DNA from 2 places in the Spirillospora sp. NPDC046719 genome. Region 2 is predicted to be linked to the other one. Evidence: predicted binding sites of a transcription regulator. Region 2 holds the regulator's gene; the other holds the start of a gene.

Region 1 (4,907 bases), on a different contig from region 2:
CAGATCCGGCGCGATTTGCAAAATCGGCCCTTACCGATGCCATCACCGCACGGCTGACACGGCGAAGCCGCGTCGGCTGCTGAGTGGTGGTTTCCCCATCGGGCCGGCCGCCTTCCGGCGTCCCGCTCCCCTGTGGGGCGAAGTGAACAGTATGCCCACCGACCGTCGGCGTCAAACCGGCTCGCGGCAACCGGTGGGGACGGTTCGGGCGTCTCAGGCGCGGGCACCCCCGACCGCACCCCTCTGACCTTGAGGTTTGTCATGGAACGCCCACACCGAAAGGGGCATTCCAGTCGTTCCGTCCGGCAGAAAAATTCTTTGCCGACGCCCCGCGAGAAGGCCCGGCCGGGCCACGGTGTGCCGTCGGCCTGGGCGGCTCCGTCCGCCGGCGGCGGTCACCTGAGCAGGCCGCGACGCGTCCGCGTGCACATCCGCACGCACATCCGTGCGAGCGGGAGCTGCGTGCGGACGCCGGTCAGGTCAGGTGATGTCCTTGGACTCGTGCAGGTTCAGGTCCATGACGATCGCCGTCATCACCGCCATCGTGCGCAGCGGCTCCCGGACCGGGTCGAAGATCTCGACGTCGTACTTGTCCGCCGTGGTCAGCAGGTGGGTGGCGAGGCCCGCCCACTTCTTGCGGACGTGCGCCACCTTGCCGCCGTCGGTGTCCATCACCTCGAAGTTGTTGCGCGGCAGGTCCACCGAGATCGTGCCGAGCCTGCCGCCCTCCGCGTCCCGCAGGACGTACCGGCGGCCGACGCGCTCGGTGATGAACGAGCCGACGAGTTCACCCTCGGAGCCGTGGACCTCCGTCAGCTCGCGCCCCCGCCGCTTGTCCACCACGAAGAGCGGCTCGCCGCTCGGGGTGGTCAGCAGCACCACGTGGGCGTCGAGGTCTGACTTGCCGGGGAAGAGCGTCCGCAGCGTCTCCGCGCGCCCCTTCTCGCCCGTCTCGCCGGCGACGGCCAGGACGGTGCCGTCGCCGTCGAGGACCCGGTATCGCGATTTGGCGAACGGGCCCCTGCGCGGCTGTTCCACCTTGAGCACCGGGGAGCTGAACACTTCGCTCACGCGTTCTCCTGCCTCATCGCCCGCGCGCGCGGGCCGTCCGCCGAGTCCGTCGGGCGGCGCATGCGGGACGCGCCGTCCAAGCGGCGATACTGCCAACACCGGCCCCTCAGGGGAAGCCGTCCGGGACGGTCCGCACGGGCGGGCGCCGGGGACGACGCCGCTCACCTGCACACCCGCGCTCCGGTCGGTTCCGCGCGGAAAGCATCTCCTGTCGGCCGGGAGACCGCGCCCGCTGTTGGAACGGCCGGCGGCGGCCCCCGCGTTCCCGAACCGGCCGCGTCCTTGAGACCGCCTTCGAAGTCCATGAGGCCGCCTTCGGAGACGCCGAAAGGGGCGGTTCCAGAAGGAACCGCCCCTTGGGTCACCACACGATCGTGAGGCCGCCGGTACGGTCAGCCGGTCCCGATCGTCCGGGTCATGGGCTCGATCAGAAGTCCATGCCGCCGGCGTCGGGCATGCCGCCCGCCGGGGCCGGGTTCTTCTCGGGCTTCTCGGCGATGACGGCCTCGGTGGTCAGGAACAGCGCGGCGATCGACGAGGCGTTCTGCAGCGCGGACCGGGTCACCTTGGCCGGGTCGAGGATCCCGGAGTCGAACATGTTGACGTACTCGCCCGACGCGGCGTTCAGGCCCTCACCCGGGGTCAGGTTGCGGACCTTCTCCACCACGACGCCGCCCTCGAGGCCGGCGTTCACGGCGATCTGCTTCAGCGGCTCCTCCAGAGCGCGCTTGACGATGTTGGCACCGGTGGCCTCGTCGCCCGCGAGCTCCAGCTTGTCGAACGCCTTGGTGCCGGCCTGCAGCAGCGCGACGCCACCGCCGGGGACGATGCCCTCCTCGACCGCGGCCTTCGCGTTGCGGACGGCGTCCTCGATGCGGTGCTTGCGCTCCTTGAGCTCGACCTCCGTCGCGGCGCCGGCCTTGATGACCGCGACACCGCCCGCGAGCTTGGCCAGGCGCTCCTGGAGCTTCTCGCGGTCGTAGTCGGAGTCGGTGTTGTCGATCTCGGTGCGGATCTGGTTGACCCGGCCCGCGATCTCGTTGGCGTCACCGGCGCCGTCCACGATGGTGGTCTCGTCCTTGGTGATGACGACCTTGCGGGCGCGGCCCAGCATGTCGGTCGTGGTGTTCTCCAGCTTGAGACCCACGTCCTCGCTGATGACCTGGCCGCCGGTCAGCGTGGCGATGTCGCCGAGCATGGCCTTGCGGCGGTCGCCGAAGCCCGGGGCCTTCACGGCCACGGACTTGAAGATGCCGCGGATCTTGTTGACGACCAGGGTCGCCAGGGCCTCGCCCTCGACGTCCTCCGCGATGATCAGCAGCGGCTTGCCGGACTGCATGACGCCCTCGAGGACGGGCAGCAGGTCCTTGTTGGCCGACGCCTTGCCCTGAACGATCAGGATGTACGGGTCCTCGAGGACCGCCTCCATCCGCTCGGGGTCGGTCACGAAGTAGTGCGAGATGTAGCCCTTGTCGAAGCGCATGCCCTCGGTCAGCTCGAGCTCCAGACCGAAGGTCTGGCTCTCCTCGACCGTGATGACGCCTTCCTTGCCGACCTTGTCCATCGCCTCGGCGATCATCTCGCCGATCTGCGGGTCGCCCGCGGAGATGGACGCCGTGGAGGCGATCTGCTCCTTGGTCTCCACGTCCTTGGCCAGCTTGGACAGCTCCTCGCTGACCCGCTCGACCGCGGCCTCGATGCCGCGCTTCAGCGACATCGGGTTGGCGCCGGCGGCCACGTTGCGCAGGCCCTCGCGGACCAGCGCCTGGGCCAGCACGGTCGCCGTCGTCGTGCCGTCACCGGCTACGTCGTCGGTCTTCTTCGCCACTTCCTTGACGAGCTCGGCGCCGATCTTCTCCCAGGCGTCCTCGAGCTCGATCTCCTTGGCGATCGACACACCGTCGTTGGTGATCGTGGGGGCGCCCCACTTCTTCTCCAGCACGACGTTGCGGCCCTTGGGACCGAGGGTCACCTTCACGGCGTCGGCGAGCTGGTTCATGCCGCGCTCGAGGCCGCGCCGGGCCTCCTCGTCGAACGCGATCATCTTTGCAGCCATAGGCTCCTAGTCCTCCCGGAACAAGGTGGCTTAAAGGATCGAGCCGACGCCCGCGACGGACGGCCCCGTGCCCGGCGGCTGCCATTCCGCCACCGGACTGGGGCCTCGTCGCCCCGACCCAGACTGTGAAGCTGTCACTCTCCACAGTAGAGTGCCAACCGTTTTTTAGCACTCTACCCTGCCGAGTGCAAGCGCCGCACAGCCTCGCCGCACTCGTCTTCACCGACCTCGCCGAACTTGCCCTGACCTGCATCGGAGGGGCGTGACTCACCGTCGGACATGTGCCGACGTGCCCCGGTACATGCGGTCGTGCGCCGGTATTCACCGAACAGTCGCGGAACACGTGCCCGAGGGCGGGAGGTGGGGGTGGCGATCCGTTCCGCGCGTTCCGCGACCGGAGTAGGAGGAGCCACCGGCGCTGCGTCGATGCGCCGGTTCATGGTGTCCTCATCGCCGTCGATGCAGTGAGCATACGTGCTCTGCGACATGGCGATGGAGTGCCAGCCTCCGCCGGCGGCGTAGCGAGCTGATCAGGGCCAACTCAGCAGCTCGGCGATGAAGTCGGCGAAAGCTTCAACGATCCTGCGGGGCCACCGCTTCTTCCGTCTGCGTCTGCTTGTCACGAAGGGGCTCAACTCCTGAGCACGCAATGCCCTGCCGGCGAGGCCGTCCATCCGGATCGCCGAATCGTGGACGAAGACGTCGCGGCCTCCGCGGCGCCGCGCCGCGGGCGGGGTCGACCCGGCATGATCGGAGTCGACCCCACCCGGCGGCCGCGACGGTGCTCGGGGACGGCGGCCGGATGGCCGGTGGCGGTCAGCCGCCCGCGACCGCGGGGATGATCGAGATCTGGCTGCCCGCGGGGGTCGCGGTGTCGAGGCCGTCGGCGAACCGGACGTCCTCGTCGCCGACGTAGACGTTGACGAACCGGCGGATCTTGCCGGCGTCGTCCAGGATGCGGGCCGCGATGCCGGTGTAGCTGGCCTCCAGGTCGGCGACCACGGCGCGCAGGGTCGCGCCCTCCGCCTTCACTTCCGCCTCGCCGCCGGTGTAGGTCCGCAGGATCGTCGGGATGCGGACGGACACGCTGCTCATGTGCTGGCTCCTTCTCGTTCTCAGGCGAGGCCGGCGGCGCGGAACGCCTCCAGCGTCGGGGCGATGTTGGCGCTGGGCTTGGCGACGGGCGCGACGGCGTCCAGCGTCTTCAGCCCGTCCCCGGAGTTGATGATCACGGTCTCGGCGGCCGGGTCGAGGGTGCCGGCGTCGACGAGCTTGCGCAGGCAGCCGACGGTGACGCCGCCGGCGGTCTCGCCGAAGATGCCCTCGGTGCGGGCGAGCAGCCGGATGCCCTCGACGACCTGCTCGTCGGTGACGTCCTCGACGGCGCCACCGGTGCGGCGCGCCACGTCCAGCACGTAGGGGCCGTCGGCGGGGTTGCCGATGGCCAGCGACTTGGCGATGGTGTCGGGCTTGACCGGACGGACGACGTCGTGGCCCGCCTTGAACGCGGCGGACACCGGGTCGCAGCCGGCGGCCTGGGCGCCGAACACGCGGTACGGCTTGTCCTCGACCAGGCCCAGCTTGATCAGCTCCTGGAACGCCTTGTCGATCTTGGTGAGCTGGGAGCCGGACGCGACCGGCACCACGATCTGGTCGGGCAGCCGCCAGCCGAGCTGCTCGGCGATCTCGTAGCCGAGCGTCTTGGAGCCCTCGGCGTAGTACGGGCGGACGTTGACGTTGACGAACGCCCAGTCGTCCTGCTCGCCGGCGATCTCGGACG
Region 2 (15,340 bases):
GCCGTCGTCGAGAAGTACGCCCCGAAGGGGCTGCCGGACGCGCCGAGCGCGGAGGCCGGGGCGATCGGCGAGCTCGAACGCTCGGCGGTGATCGACGCGCTCTCCCGGCTCCCCGCACGCCAGCGGGAGGCGCTCGTCCTCCGCTACTACGCCGATCTGTCCGAAGCGGAGATCGCCAACGCGATGGGGATCTCCCGAGGCGCCGTGAAGAGCCATACGGCGCGCGGCATGACCGCGCTACGCAACGTCCTGGAGCAGTTCTCATGACCACCGACCCCCACGACGAGCACGGCGAGATCCTGCGCCGCGCCCTGCACGCGGAGGCGGACTCGGTCACACCCGCCGACGACGGCCTGGAGCGCATCCGGGCCCGGATAGCCGATCCGCGCCGCCGACGCTGGTTCGGCCTGGAACGGTTCGGCACCGCCTGGTTCGGGCTGGACCGGTTCGCCCTCACCTGGGCGCGGCCCGCGCTCGCCGTGGCCGCGGCCGTGGCGATCGCCGGCCTCGGCGTGACCGCGCCGCAGACGATCGACCTCATCCAGCACTCGGTCGGCAGCAACGGCCCGTCCGGCGACGACCACGGCGACCACACCGGCGACCGCGTCGACTCGCAGGGCCGCCCGGTGCTCCCCGGCTCGCCCACGCCGTCCCAGCCCGGCGTGTCCGGGTCGGCCTCCGCCTCGACGGCGACGTCCCCCTCGGTCTCGTCCAGCCCCGCGCCGTGCAAGTCCCCCGGGGCGGGCGGCACGAAGACGTCCCCGTCCCAGGCGGCGCACCACGGCAAGGCGTCCGCCTCGCCGTGCCCGAGCGGCAGCCCCACCACGAGCCCGACGCCGACGGAGACCCCGACGACTCCGCCGCCGACGACGCCCACGCAGCCGACCGAGCAGCCGACGACGCCCACCAGCAGCGCTCCCGCCGTCACCACCGACCAGGGCACCGGCGCCTCCGCACCCTAGCCCCGGCCCGCCCTGACCACGCCCGCGCTCGCCGCCGGCCCGCCTCTCGGTCTCGCCGGGGGCGGGTCACCAGCGGCCGGTGGCGGCCAGCAGCACGGACGCGGCGGCCACCCCGGCCGTCGAGGTCCGCAGCACCGTCGGGCCGAGCCGCGTGGGGCGCCCGCCCGCCGCGGCGAACCGCTCCAGCTCCTCGTCGGCGATCCCGCCCTCGGGGCCGACCACCAGGACGATGTCCCCGTCCTCGGGCGGCTGGACGGCGCTGAGCGGCTCCTGGGCGTCCTCGTGCAGGACGAGCGCGAGCGACGCGGCGGCGATCCGGTCGGCGACGTCGGCGGTGGACGCCAGATCCGGCACCTCCGGCAGGCGGCTGCGGCGCGCCTGCTTCGCCGCCTCCCGGGCGGCGTTGCGCCACCGCCCGAGGGCCTTCTCGCGGCGCTCCGGGCGCCACTGGGTCACGCACCGGGCCGCCGCCCACGGGACGATCTCGTCGACGCCGGCCTCCGTCATGGTCTCCACGGCCAGCTCGCCCCGGTCGCCCTTCGGCAGCGCCTGGACGACCACGAGGCGCGGCGCGGGCGCCGGGTCCGTGCGGCGGGACAGCACGTCCAGGGTCAGCGACGCCCGGTCGGCCGCCGCGACCACGCACTCGGCGAGCAGCCCGGCGCCGTCGGTCAGGTCGACCCGTTCACCGGGACGCAGCCGCCGCACGGTCGCGGCGTGCCGCCCCTCGGCGCCGTCCAGGACGACCCGGTCGGCGCGCAGCCGCGCCGGGTCGGCGAGGAACACCGGCGGACTCATCGCCCTCCCCCCGGGCCGCCGGCGGCGGGCCCGCCCGGAGCCGGCGGCGTGCCGTCGCGGCCCTCGCGGTAGCCCGCCACGGTGGCTCTTCAGTGCTGGTTGAAAACGTCCCTGAGGCGGGAGAACATGCCGCGCTGCCCCGGCGCGAACTTGCCGGGCGGGCGCTCCTCGCCGCGCAGCGCGGCGAGCCGGCGCAGCAGCTCCTCCTGCTCCTCGTCGAGCTTGCCGGGCGTCTCCACGTTCACGTGGATCATCAGGTCGCCGCGGCCGCTCTCGTTGAGGTGCCGCACGCCCCGGTTGTAGAGCGTGATCACCTGCCCGGACTGCGTGCCGGGCTTGATGTCGACCTCCTCGGCGGCGTCCAGCGTCTCGATCGTGACGCTGGTGCCGAGCGCGGCGGCGGTCATCGGGATCTCGACCGTGCAGTGCAGGTCGTCGCCCTCCCGCTCGAAGATCGGGTGCGGCTTCTCGGCGATCTCCAGGAACAGGTCGCCGGGCGGGCCGCCGCCGGGGCCGACCTCGCCCTCGCCGGCGAGCTGGATGTGGATGCCGTTCTCCACGCCCGCCGGGATCTTGACCTTGACGGTGCGCCGGGTGCGGACCCGGCCGTCGCCGGAGCACTCGGTGCACGGGTGCCGGATCACCGAGCCGAACCCGCCGCAGGCGGGGCACGGCCGGGCCGTCATGACCTGCCCGAGGAAGGAGCGCTGCACCTGCTGGACCTCGCCGCGGCCGTGGCAGGTCTCGCAGGTCTCCGGGTGGGTGCCGGGCGCGCAGCCCGTCCCCTCGCAGGTCGTGCAGGCGACCGCGGTGTCGATGGACAGCTCGCGGGTCGTGCCGAAGGCGGTCTCCGCCAGGTCCAGCTCGACGCGCAGCGTCGCGTTGCGGCCCCGGCGCGCGCGCGAACGGGGACCGCGGGAGGTCGCGGTGCCGAAGAACGCGTCCATGATGTCGCTGAACGGGAACCCGGCGCCGCCGAAGCCCCCGGCGCCCGCGCCCGCGCCGCCGCCCGGCGCGAACGGATCAGCGCCGAGGTCGTACATCTCGCGCTTCTTCGGGTCGGAGAGCACCTCGTAGGCCTGGGTGATCTCCTTGAACTTCTCCTGCGTCTCCGGGTCCGGGTTGACGTCCGGGTGCAGCTCGCGCGCGAGCCGCCGGTACGCCTTCTTGACCTCGTCGGCGCTGGCGTCCCGGCGGACGCCGAGGGTCGCGTAGTAGTCGTTGGCCACTTACGACCCCGCCAGGATCTGTCCCACGTAGCGTGCCACTGCCCGTACCGCTCCCATCGTGCCGGGGTAATCCATGCGTGTCGGCCCGAGCACACCCAGCCGGGCCAGCGTGAGGTCGCCGACGCCGTAGTCGGCTGCGACGACCGAGGTCGAACGGAGCCCCTCATCGGGGTTCTCGGTGCCGATCCGCACCGTAAGAGTAGAGGAGTCGCCGGTCTCGCCGAGCAGCCGCATGAGGACCACCTGCTCCTCCAGCGCCACCAGCACCTCCCGCAGGCTCTGCGAGAAGTCGACGGCGGCCAGGTTCGCCGCGCCGGCGAAGACGATCTTCTCCTCGTGGTTCTCGACGAGGGTCTCCAGCAGGACGGACAGGACCGCGGCCGCCACCGGCCGCTCGTCCGGGCCCACCTTGTCCGGCAGGTCCGCCACGGCGGACGGCACGTCGCCGAAACCCAGCCCGTCCAGGCACGTATTGAGCAACGCCCGCAGGTGCCCCACGGATTCCTCGGAGATCTTCCCCGTCTCGATGACGCGCTGCTCGACCCGCCCGGTATTGGTGATCAGCACCAGCAGCAGCCGGCCCTCGGCGACCGGGACCAGCTCCACGTGCCGCACCGACGAGCGGGTCAGCGACGGGTACTGCACGACCGCGACCTGCCGGGTCAGCTGCGCGAGCAGCCGGACCGTGCGGCCGACGATGTCGTCGAGGTCGTAGGCCCCGGACAGGAACGTCTCGATCGCGCGGCGCTCCGCGACCGACAGCGGCTTGATCGTGGACAGCCGGTCGACGAACAGCCGGTATCCCTTGTCGGTGGGGACCCGCCCCGCGCTGGTGTGCGGCTGGGCGATGTACCCCTGCTCCTCCAGCACCGCCATGTCGTTGCGAATCGTCGCGGAAGAGACGCCGAGGTTGTGCCGGTCCACCAGGGCCTTGGAGCCCACCGGCTCGTTCGTGGAGACATAGTCCTCGACTATGGCGCGCAGCACCGCGAGTTTCCGGTCGTCCAGCACCCGGTCACCTCCTTCTGCACCTTCCACAGGTCCTCACGTCCAGATATACCGCCGACGGGGCCTTGCTGGCACTCCGTAGTTCCGAGTGCCAAGTGTACGGCCCGGAGGGGACGTTCCGGGGGCCGCGGCCCGCCGCCGGGCCGCGCGCGGCTGCGTGATCTTATCCCGGCCGTTAGTGTGCGGAACCGTGCGGAGCAAGAACTACGGAGACGACGTGCTCGCCGGCGACTGGCGCCGCCCCCGCAAGGGGCGGATCCCCGAGGTGCCGGCCGAGCCGGGCCTGGTCGCCGAGGATCCCGACAGCGGCTTCTGCGGCGCCGTCGTCGGCTGCGACAAGTTCGGCGTCACGCTGGAGGACCGGTTCGGCAAGCGCCGGGTGTTCCCGCTCACCAAGGCCGGATTCCTGATCGACGGCAAGCCGGTCACCCTCGTCCGGCCCGCCGCGGCGCCCGCCGCCCCGGCCCGCTCGGCGTCCGGGTCGATCGCGGTCCAGGGGCTGCGCGCCCGCGTCGCCAAGGAGAGCCGCATCTACGTGGAGGGCGTCCACGACGCCGAGCTCGTCGAGAAGATCTGGGGGCACGACCTGCGCGTCGAGGGCGTCGTCGTCGAGTACCTCGAAGGCGTGGACGACCTGCCCGCGATCGTCGAGGAGTTCGCGCCGGACGAGGGCCGCCGCCTCGGCGTGCTGGTCGACCACCTCGTGGAGGGCTCCAAGGAGAGCCGGATCGCCGCGCGGGTGTCGTCCCCGCACGTCCTCGTGACCGGCCACCCGTTCATCGACATCTGGGAGGCCGTCAAGCCCGCCGCCGTCGGCATCCCCGCCTGGCCCCGCGTCCCCCGCGGCGTCCCGTGGAAGGAGGGCGTCGTCGAGGCGCTCGGCTGGGACTGCGAGACGGGCGCGGCCTGGAAACGCATCCTCGGCTCCGTCACCACCTACACCGACCTCGAACCGGCCCTCCTCGGCCGCGTCGAGGAGCTCATCGACTTCGTGAGTTGCTAGCCCAGGGGGCGACCCCCTGGAACCCCCGTCACGGTTGACAGGCTGTTTCCCGCTCCGCTGGCGCTCCGCGCGAAACAGCCTGTCAACCGTCGGGCATGCCCGCTGCGCTCGCTGCACTCGCTCCGCGTGCCTACCCGTGCCGGGGCTGGGGTTCGAACTGCCGGGGCTGGGGTTCAAACTCTCGGGCGTGGGTTCGAACTGCTCGGGCTGAGGTTCGAACTCTCGGGCGTGGGTTCGAACTGTCGGGGTGGGGTTCGAGCCGGGGACGCCGCTCCGTTTTGCTCGGCCGTGTGCGGGGCCACGGTTCTGGTCGGGGCGGGTGGGTCAGGTCAGGTCGCGGGTTACGGCGTCGGCCAGGAGGCGGCCTCGGCGGGTGAGGACGGCGCGGCCGCGCTCGTACGGGGCCGGGTCGACGAGGCCGTCGGCGATGGCGCGGCGGACGGCGGCGTCGTCGAGGAGATCGGCGGGGCAGCCGTCCGCGAGGCGGAGTTCGAGCATGATCCGCTCGATGCGGCGGTCGTCGGCGTTGAGGATCTCGCGCGCGTACGCGGGCGTGGTGCCCTCGGCGAGGCGGGCGGCGTATGCGGCGGGGTGCTTGACGTTCCACCAGCGGGTGCCGCCGACGTGGCTGTGGGCGCCGGGGCCGACGCCCCACCAGTCCGCGCCCGTCCAGTACAGGAGGTTGTGGCGGCAGGCGGCCTCCGGGGACGAGGCCCAGTTCGAGATCTCGTACCAGTGCAGGCCGTGCGCGCGCAGAAGGTCGTCGGCGATCAGGTAGCGGTCGGCCATGGCGTCGTCGTCGGGGGCGGTGAGCTCGCCGCGCCGCACCTGCGCCGCCAGGCGGGTGCCCTCCTCGACGATGAGCGCGTACGCGGACACGTGGTCGGGTTCGCAGGCGAGGGCGGCCTCCAGGGACGCGCGCCAGTCGTCGTCGGTCTCCCCCGGCGTCCCGTAGATGAGGTCGAGGTTGATGTGCTCGAAGCCCGCCTTGCGCGTCCACTCGACGACCTGGGGGACGCGGCCCGGCGTGTGGGTCCGCTCCAGGACGGCCAGGACGTGCTCGCGCGCGCTCTGCATGCCGTAGGAGACGCGCGTGAAGCCGACCTCGCGGAGCTTCGCCACGTAGGACTCGTCCACCGACTCGGGGTTGGCCTCGGTGGTCACCTCGGCGCCCGGAGCGAGGCCGAACTCGGCGTCGATGGCCGCCAGGACGCGTCCGAGATCGTCGGGCGCGAGGAGGGTCGGGGTGCCGCCGCCCACGAAGACCGTCTGGACCGGGAGGTCCGCGTCGCCGAGCACCCTGCGGGCCATGCGGACCTCGGCGACGGCGGTGTCGGCGTAGGAGTCGCGGCTCGCGCCCGGTCCGAGCTCGGTGGCCGTGTAGGTGTTGAAGTCGCAGTACCCGCACCGGGTCACGCAGAAGGGCACGTGCACGTAGAACGCGAACGGCCGCGTGCCCAGGCCCTCCAGCGCGCTGCCGGGCAGCGCGCCGTCGGCGGGTACGGGATCACCGTCGGGCAGCGTAGAGGGCACCCCTACAGTCTGCCGCCCGCGGCGGGATGGTCAGGCCTGGTCGAGCTTGCGGCGGAGCCAGGCGGGGATGTGCGCGTCGGTGCGGGGGAAGCGGTCGAGGTCCAGCGCGTAGGCGGACGGCGTCAGCGGCGGCGTGAACTCGGGCTCGCCGTCGTAGTCGAACTCGGCGCTGAACCGGCCCGAGCGCTCGATCTCCAGCCGGGCGGTGAACCACGCGCCCTTGCCGCGCCGGTACATCACGCGGCGCAGCTCGTCCATCTTGCCGACGGCCTGGCCGGGCGGCGTGGCCTTGCGGCGCTCGCCGGCGGCGTCCTCCACCTCGAAGGACGCGCTGTCGATGCCGACGGTGGCACGGAACTCGAAGCCGAGCCGCTCCCAGCCCAGGGGCGCGGCCGAGCGCAGCGCGCGCACGGCGCCGTTCACGGTCTCGCGCTCCTCCGGGGAACGCAGGACCTGCTCGGAGTGGGTCACGCTCGAACCTCCGGTACCGTCGACGCACTGCCCCCGACGGTACCGACATCCGGGCCCGGATCGAGGAGCGCCGGCCGTGTCGCGGCGAAACCGCCGGCCGCGATCGCCGCCCGGGCGGGACGATCTTGGTCGAGCCGGGCGGAACGCGGGCGGCACGGGCCGCAATGATGCGTGCCGCCCCTCTTGGGCGGATAGGGTCGTCCGAATGCGGAACGAGGGGCCGGTGGACTGGGGGCGTGTGCCCGCGCGCGTGCTGCTGCGCGGCGGTCCCGGCGGATGGCACTACGTCGTCGTGGACGACAAGGGCGCGGAGCGGCGCACCGAGTTCGACGGCCCCGGCACCCTCTGGCAGACCGGCGGGCGCTCCGATCCCGAGCCGCCGTGGTGGCGGCGCAGGCTCGCCGAGACCGCCGAGGGGATGCGCGCCGTGATCGCCGAGCGGCTCACCGACGCGACCTTCGGCGACCTCGGCGCGGAGGCCGCGATCACCTGGTTCGCGGTGGACGACCCGGTCGAGTGGGAGGGCCTGGTCACGCTCCGGGAGGCGGACCCGGCGCGGTTCCCGGGCCGGGTCGCCCCGTTCGTGATCACGCTGGAGCCGGGCCGCGGCGCGCTGCTCCCGGACGCCCACCTGCTGTTCAGCACCCCGGCGTCGGACGCTTGGGCGACGCTCGACGCCGTCGCGGAGCGGTGCGGCACGCCGCCGCCGAGGGCGCAGTTCCTGTGCGGGTGGGCCGACCACCGCAGCGTGCAGGTCGGGCGCGGGGTGCTGTCGCTGTCGACGGACCGGTCCGAGACGGGGGCCGAGCGGGTGGCGGAGATCTGCGGGACGCGGCGGCCCGGCTGGAGCGGCAATCCGGAGATGCGGTTCCGGCTCGACGGGATCGACCTGCTGGACGAGCCCGCCGGCGACGTGACCACGCTCCTCGCCGAGCTGGGCCACGAGGTGGTGCGGCGCGGGCGGGCCGTGCGGCTGCCCGGGCTGGGCCTCACCCTGTACGGGCCCGACGGCCGGTCGCCGCGCCCCGCGCGGCGGTCCGCCGATGGGGAGGAGCGGTTCGCGGCCGTGTCGATGCAGCATCCGGCGCCGTTCGCCCCGCTCTGGGCCGGCGCCTGAGCCGTCTTGCCCGGAGCCGGGGGCGCGGGGGCGTTCCGAAGATCGTCCTTGCGGCAACGATCCCGACATCCACCGGGGACCGGCCCGTCACCGGCGGGCAATCCGGCCGCCCTAGGTTTCCCGATCATGAGAAGCCGTGCGCGTCACACAGCCCTCGCCCTGTCCGCCGCCGCCCTCGCCGCCGCTCCCCTCGCCCTCGCCGCCCCCGCCGAAGCCGCTCCCTCCGCCGACACCGCTCCCTCCGCCGACGCCGCCGCCCGGACGATCAACGTCCAGCGGGGCGGTCCCGCCCGCTCGTTCACCTTCACCGCCGGCCGCGCCGGTGAGGCCCTGATCGGCTTCACCGCGTCCGCGCCCGGGGTGTCGTGGGCGAAGAAGGGCGCCGAGTCCGCCGTGGTGTCCATCGCGGTGGACGGCCGGCACGTCACCGACCTCGTCGTCCCGTCGTCCGACCCGACGCCCCGCAGCCTCGCCCTCGGCCGCGTCGGCAGGGGCCGGCACAAGGTCACCCTGCGGTTCGCCAAGGGCAGCGCCCCCGCCGCGCAGCGGGTGCGGCTCGCGCGCACCGGCGTCCGGATGCCCGCCGCCGACCAGCTCGTCCTGCGCTACGCGCCCGTCGTGGTGGGACGGACCCTCGCGGTGACCGGCGACGCGTACCAGAACGCCACGACCGACACCCCGCTGATCGCGTGGCACGAGACCAGGCCCGCCACCACCCCCGGCCACCAGATCCTCGAATACTCGGTCGTCTGGAGCAACGAGGACGGCGGAACGGACACGCCCGCCCTCATGGCCCGCTGGGGACGCACCACCGACATCGAGTGGATCTACCGCGTCGAGGTCGACGCCCAGGGGAACCGCGTGGACGGCACCGGCGTCTACCAGGCGCCGAACCACGCCACGTTGCAGTTCACCGGCAAGTACGAGGCCGACCACCCGGTCCTCCAGACGTGCACGGTGAACAACAACATGTGCGACGCCGTCACGCCGGACTCGCCGCTGCGCTTCATGCCGGACGTCACCGCCACGCGCCCGCAGGACCGCACCCGCGAGTACGTGATGGACCAGCAGCCGTGGACGTACCGGGTCATGGCGCAGGAGATGCTCCGCGAAGGCAAGATCGAGAACCCGTCCGATCCCGCGACGACGGCGGTCGGCGACCAGCGCACGTACCTGTTCGCCGAGTTCGCCAAGACCACCGGCGCCGCCACCGGGACCGGGTCCGTGCCGGGCGTCGCGCTCGGGGTGCGGCTGAAGTCCGACCCGTCGCGGCTGTACCGGTCCGACCACGACCAGCCGACCTGGTCGATCGACCGGGACGGGCCCGTCGCGACGACGGTCGAGCTGCCCGAGGGCACGCGGCCGTCCGACATCGCGAGCGTCGAGGCGATCCGGCGGCCCACCGGGCTCGGCGACAACGGCGCGCCCGCCACCGTCACCGCCGTCAACCGGGGCTTCTTCCTGGACTCGTCGTACCTGCCGGGGAGCTCGTTCCTGACGTGGAAGGGCTCGGTCGCGCTCACGCCGCAGAGCCCGTCGGGCGTCCTCTGGCGTCCCTGACGGCCGGCGCCGGCCGTTACGGGCCGTCCGCCGGGCGGCGGGGGCAGGAAAGACGGGAAACCGGGCGAACTCCGGATGCGTCCTAGGAGTCGTACTATTCGCCAAAGCTCGCTCAGCGAACCCGGAGAGGACACCCGCCATGGCCTACGGGCCTCCCCCGTCGCCCGGCCAGGGACAGCAGCCCGGATGGCAGCAGCCGCCCCAGCAGCAGAGCCCGTGGCAGCAGCCCGGATCGGCCTGGCAGCAGCCGCAGCCCGGTGGCGCGTGGCAGCAGCCGCCGCAGGACGGCCCGGGCCAGGGCTGGCAGCAGCCGGCCCAGGGGCGCGGCACCGCGCAGATGCCCGGCCATTTCGGTCCCGTCAGCGACGACGACAAGACCTGGTCGCTGATGGCCTACCTCGGCCAGTTCCTCGTCGGCGCCATCGCGCCCGCCATCGTCTACCTCGGCAAGGCGCGCTCGCCGTTCGTCCGCCGGCACGCCGCGCAGGGCCTGAACATGGGCATCGCGGCGATCGCCGTCTGGATCGTCGGCGGCCTGCTCGCGCTCGCCGTCGACGTCCTGATCTGGGTGCCGCTGGTCTTCACCGCGGTCGTGCTGTTCTTCCTCGTCTACGCGGCGCGGGCCGCCAACCGCGGCGAGTTCCGGGAGGTCCCGGTCGTCGTCGCCTGGCCGATCGTCAAATAGCCGATCGTGAAGTAGCGGTCGGCACGTAACCGGTCGGCACGTGGCCGGTCGCCGGAGAATCCGGCCGGGCGGCGCTCCGCCCGGCCGCGGGGGTCGCTACTTGCGTCCCTTGTCGGTGGACTCGCCACCGGTGGACAGCGCGGCGACGAACGCCTCCTGCGGGACGTCCACCCGCCCGATCGTCTTCATCCGCTTCTTGCCCTCCTTCTGCTTCTCCAGCAGCTTGCGCTTGCGGGAGATGTCGCCGCCGTAGCACTTGGCGAGGACGTCCTTGCGGATGGCGCGGATGTTCTCGCGCGCGATGATGCGCGCCCCGATCGCGGCCTGGATGGGCACCTCGTACTGCTGCCGCGGGATCAGCTCCTTGAGCTTGGCCGTCATCATCAGGCCGTACTCGCGGGACTTGTCCTTGTGGACGATCTGGCTGAAGGCGTCCACCGACTCGCCCTGCAGCAGGATGTCGACCTTCACCAGGTCGGACTCCTGCTCGCCGCTCGGCTCGTAGTCCAGCGAGGCGTACCCGCGGGTCCGCGACTTCAGCTGGTCGAAGAAATCGAAGATGATCTCGGCGAGGGGCAGCGTGTAGCGGATCTCGACCCGGTCCTCCGACAGGTAGTCCATGCCGAGCAGGACCCCGCGGCGCCCCTGGCACAGCTCCATGATCGCGCCGATGTGGTCGGACGGCGACAGCAGCGTCGCCTTCACCACCGGCTCGTACACCGCGCCGATCTTGCCCTCGGGGAACTCGCTGGGGTTGGTGACGGTGTGCTCCGACCCGTCCTCCATGACCACCCGGTAGACGACGTTCGGCGCCGTCGAGATCAGCGACAGGCCGAACTCGCGCTCCAGCCGCTCCCGGACGATCTCCATGTGCAGCAGCCCGAGGAACCCGCAGCGGAACCCGAAGCCGAGCGCCGCCGACGTCTCCGGCTCGTAGATCAGCGCCGCGTCGTTCAGCCGCAGCTTGTCGAGGGCGTCGCGCAGCTCGGGGTACTCGTCGCCGTCCACCGGGTACAGGCCCGAGAACACCATCGGCTTCGGGTCCTGGTAGCCCCCGAGCGCGTCCGGCGCCGGACGGCCCGCGACGGTCACCGTGTCGCCGACCCGCGCCTGCCGGACGTCCTTCACCCCGGTGATCAGGTAGCCGACCTCGCCGACGCCGAGCCCCTGGACGGGCTTCGGCTCCGGGGAGATCACGCCGACCTCCAGCGTGTCGTGCGCCGCGCCCGTCGACATCATCAGGCTCTTCTCGCGGCGCGACAGGTGGCCGTCCACGATCCGGACGTAGGTGACCACGCCGCGGTAGGTGTCGTACACCGAGTCGAAGATCAGCGCGCGGGCCGGGCCGTCCGGGTCGCCGACCGGCGCCGGCACGTCCGCGACGATCTTGTCGAGCAGCTCGCGCACGCCCTCGCCGGTCTTGCCGGACACCCGCAGCACGTCGGACGGGTCGCAGCCGATGATCCCGGCCAGCTCCTCGGCGTACTTCTCCGGCTGCGCCGCGGGCAGGTCGATCTTGTTCAGCACCGGGATCAGGTGCAGGTCCGCCTCGAGCGCCAGGTACAGGTTCGCGAGCGTCTGCGCCTCGATGCCCTGCGCCGCGTCCACCAGCAGCACCGCGCCCTCGCACGCCGCCAGCGACCGCGACACCTCGTAGGAGAAGTCGACGTGGCCGGGGGTGTCGATCAGGTTGAGCACGTAGTCGGTGCCGCCGGAGCTCCACGGCAGCCGTACCGCCTGGCTCTTGATCGTGATGCCGCGCTCGCGCTCGATGTCCATCCGGTCGAGGTACTGGGCGCGCATCTGGCGCTCCTCGACGACGCCGGTCAACTGCAGCATGCGGTCCGCGAGCGTCGACTTGCCATGGTCGATGTGCGCGATGATGCAGAAGTTGCGGATGATCGCGGGATCGGTCTTGTCAGGCTCAGGCGCTGGCACCGGGGTCCGTTCGCAAACTCACAGGTGGACAATGGATCTGTACATCCATAGTCCCATGCCGGACCTGATGCTCCGTGCACGGCCTCCGCGGCGCCCCCGGGCCCGCCGGACCCGGCCGGTTCGCGGCGGACGGGCCCGATTGGTAGGCTGTGCGACTGCGTGTGGCGTAGCGTCGTGCCCCGGGGGCACCGTCCGCCCCCGTCAGACATCCTGTTCGCGCCTGCCGAGACGGCAGGCCATGATCGCAACCAAGGCTGAGGCACTACGACGTGGCTAACATCAAGTCCCAGATCAAGCGGAACAAGCAGAACGAGAAGGCGCGGCTGCGCAACAAGGCCGTCAAGTCGGAGCTGAAGACCGCGATCCGCAAGTTCCGCGAGGCCGCGGAGTCCGGCGAGATCGAGGCCGCCGTCGCCGCGCAGCGCGCCGCCGCCCGCAAGCTGGACAAGGCCGTCAGCAAGGGCGTCATCCACAAGAACCAGGCCGCCAACCGCAAGTCGGCGATCGCCAAGCAGGCCGCCGCCCTGCAGGCGAAGTGAGCACGGCGCTCAGGTAGACGCGCACGCCCGGGGCCGGTCCACCGTGACCGGCCCTGACGCATGCCCGGGCGGGAAGGCGGTCGGGGACCCATGGACGCTCGCCGTACGGTGAAGATCTCCAAGTACCTCGCCAAGCACCTGCGGCACCGCCCCGAGCGGATCGGCCTCACCCTCGACGCCGGCGGCTGGGCGAGCGTCCCCGACCTGCTCGACGCCGCCGCCCGGCACGGCTTCCCGTTCACCCGCGCCGAGCTCGAGCACGTCGTCGCCGTCAACGACAAGCGGCGCTACGCCCTCGACGGCGACCGGATCCGGGCCGTCCAGGGCCACAGCATCGACGTCGACCTCGGGCTCCCCGCCGTCCCGCCGCCCGAGCTGCTGTACCACGGCACCACCGAGGCCGCCGCCCCCGCGATCCGGCGCGAGGGCCTGCGGCGCATGGACCGGCACGCCGTCCACCTGTCGCCCGACACCGAGACGGCGCGGCGCGTCGGCGCCCGCCGCGGGCGGCCCGTCGTGCTGGTCGTCGAGGCCGGGCGGATGGCCGCCGACGGCCACGAGTTCCGCGTCAGCGCGAACGGCGTGTGGCTGGCCGACGCCGTCCCGCCGGAATATCTTCGCTGATCGCCGCGGCGTCCGCCCACGACGGGACGTGCCGCACCCAGTCCGGGACCTCGCCGTTCTGCGGCCCGAACAGGTACCGGTACGGGACGACGTCGCGGATCGCCCGGTGCACGTCCAGCCGGTCGTCGATCATGTGGGTGATCCCGAGCTCCGCGCAGTGCAGCGCCTTCTCGGGCCGCTTCCGGCAGAACCGCACGTTCCCCCTGGCCAGCCCGGTCCTGCCGTAGAAGTCGTGGTGGTCGAGCCACGCCAGCGTCCGCTCGCGGACCCGGTCGCCGCACTTGGAGATGATCCACGCGCGGCCGCCGAACGCGTCCACGAGCCCCGGCAGCACGTCGTACACGCCGTCCGCCGCGGGCGACGCCAGCGCCTGCGCGAAGGACCCGCCGAGGAACGCCGTGTCCGCCGTCCCCGGAGCCGAGACGCCCTGGATCACGCGGCCGAAATCGATGCCGAGACGAGGTTCCATGCCTTGAGCCTGGCCGCGTCACCGCTAGAACTGAACTATCGAATGCTCGGCGGTCTATAGTTCTCGTCTATGGAGCTGAGCCGCGTGTCCACCGACGCGCTCGCCTCCTTCGCCGCGTTCGCCGAGCGCCTCAACTTCACCCGCGCCGCCGAGGACCTGCACATCTCCCAGCCGGCCCTGCACGTCAAGATCCGCAAGCTCGCCGAGACGCTCGGCCGCCCCCTCTACACCCGGCACGGCCGCCGCATCGCCCTCACCCCCGCCGGCGAGGCTGTCGCCCGCCTCGCCCGCGACCTCGACGCCCGCGTCTCCGCGTTCCTCGCCGACCTCGACGGCACCGCGCCGTCCCGGCTCCCCGTCCTCGCCGCCGGCGAGGGCGCCTACCTCTACCTGCTCGGCGACGCCGTCCGGCACGGCGTCCGGCTGATCAACGGCGACCGCGCGCGCACCCTCACCGCCGTCCGCACCGGCCGCGCCGACCTCGGCGTCGCCGTCCTGGACGTCCTGCCCGCCGACCTCGCGACCGTCCCGCTGGCCGCGTACCCGCAGGCCCTCGCGGTCCCGGACGACCATCCGCTCGCCGCCCGCCCGTCCCTCGCCCTCGCCGACCTCGCCGGCGCGTCCCTGGTCGTCCCGCCGCCGGCCGGCCCGCACCGCGTCGCCCTCGAGCGCGCGCTCCGCGCCGCCGGCGTGCCGTGGACGGCCGCCGTCGAGGCGGAGGGCTGGCCGCTCCTGCTGCACTTCGTGTCCCTGCGCGCCGGTCTCGCCGTCGTGAACGGCTGCGTCGTCCCGCCGCCGGGGGTCGTCCTCCGCGAGATCATCGACCTGCCCGCCGTCCCCTACTACGCCGTCCACCTGCCGGGCCGCGACGCCGACCCCCTCGTCACCGGCCTGCTGACCAGGATCCGCACCACGCTGACCACCGGGAGCCCACCGTGCACTTCGAGATCGCCGTCGACATCGACGCCGCCCCCGAGACCGTCTGGAACCTGCTGAAGGACGTCGAGCGCTGGCCCGACCTGACCGCCTCGATGAACCGCGTCGAACTCCTCGACGCCCCTCTCCGCGAAGGCGCCCGCGCCCGCGTCCACCAGCCCGGGATGCCCGCCGCGGTCTGGACGGTCACCACGTTCACCGAGAACGAGAACTTCACCTGGCGATCCTCGTCCCCCGGCGTCACCACGACCGGCGGCCACGAAGTCCTCCCCCGCCCGTCGGGCGGCAGCACCCTCCGCCTCACCCTCGACCAGACCGGCCCCCTCGCCCCGCTGATCGCCCTCCTCATGGGTTCCCGGACCCGCCGCTACGTCACCATGGAGGCCAACGGCCTCAAGACCGCCGCCGAGTCCCCCTGACCCGCGAGCCAAGCGCACGCCGCCCCGCGCACACCGCCTCCCGCACACC

What was found. The regulator HrcA, encoded in region 2, represses chaperone genes, less so after heat shock. The targets are predictions, from matches to a motif close to TTGGCACTCTCNNNNNGAGAGTGCCAA.
Positions count from the first base shown of each region.
Region 1: groL (chaperonin GroEL) is a predicted target of HrcA. The motif match lies at 3,259-3,285, and genes of this name have one in related genera.

Region 1 covers NZ_JBEYYT010000025.1:44,128-49,034, reverse strand. The annotation lists gene ABZ914_RS07315 (phospholipid scramblase-related protein) at 481-1,071, opposite strand; gene groL (chaperonin GroEL) at 1,499-3,127, opposite strand; gene ABZ914_RS07305 (MoaD/ThiS family protein) at 3,944-4,222, opposite strand; gene thrC (threonine synthase) at 4,243-4,907, opposite strand, start outside.
Region 2 covers NZ_JBEYYT010000026.1:32,318-47,657, reverse strand. The annotation lists gene ABZ914_RS07525 (SigE family RNA polymerase sigma factor) at 1-267, shown strand, start outside; gene ABZ914_RS07520 (hypothetical protein) at 264-962, shown strand; gene ABZ914_RS07515 (16S rRNA (uracil(1498)-N(3))-methyltransferase) at 1,029-1,760, opposite strand; gene dnaJ (molecular chaperone DnaJ) at 1,850-2,989, opposite strand; gene hrcA (heat-inducible transcriptional repressor HrcA) at 2,990-4,000, opposite strand; gene ABZ914_RS07500 (DUF3097 domain-containing protein) at 4,188-5,000, shown strand; gene hemW (radical SAM family heme chaperone HemW) at 5,325-6,533, opposite strand; gene ABZ914_RS07490 (antitoxin YezG family protein) at 6,564-7,004, opposite strand; gene ABZ914_RS07485 (hypothetical protein) at 7,210-8,121, shown strand; gene ABZ914_RS07480 (hypothetical protein) at 8,248-9,681, shown strand; gene ABZ914_RS07475 (DUF4870 domain-containing protein) at 9,821-10,366, shown strand; gene lepA (translation elongation factor 4) at 10,463-12,304, opposite strand; gene rpsT (30S ribosomal protein S20) at 12,574-12,843, shown strand; gene ABZ914_RS07460 (RNA 2'-phosphotransferase) at 12,934-13,467, shown strand; gene ABZ914_RS07455 (hypothetical protein) at 13,412-13,936, opposite strand; gene ABZ914_RS07450 (LysR family transcriptional regulator) at 14,006-14,932, shown strand; gene ABZ914_RS07445 (SRPBCC family protein) at 14,872-15,291, shown strand.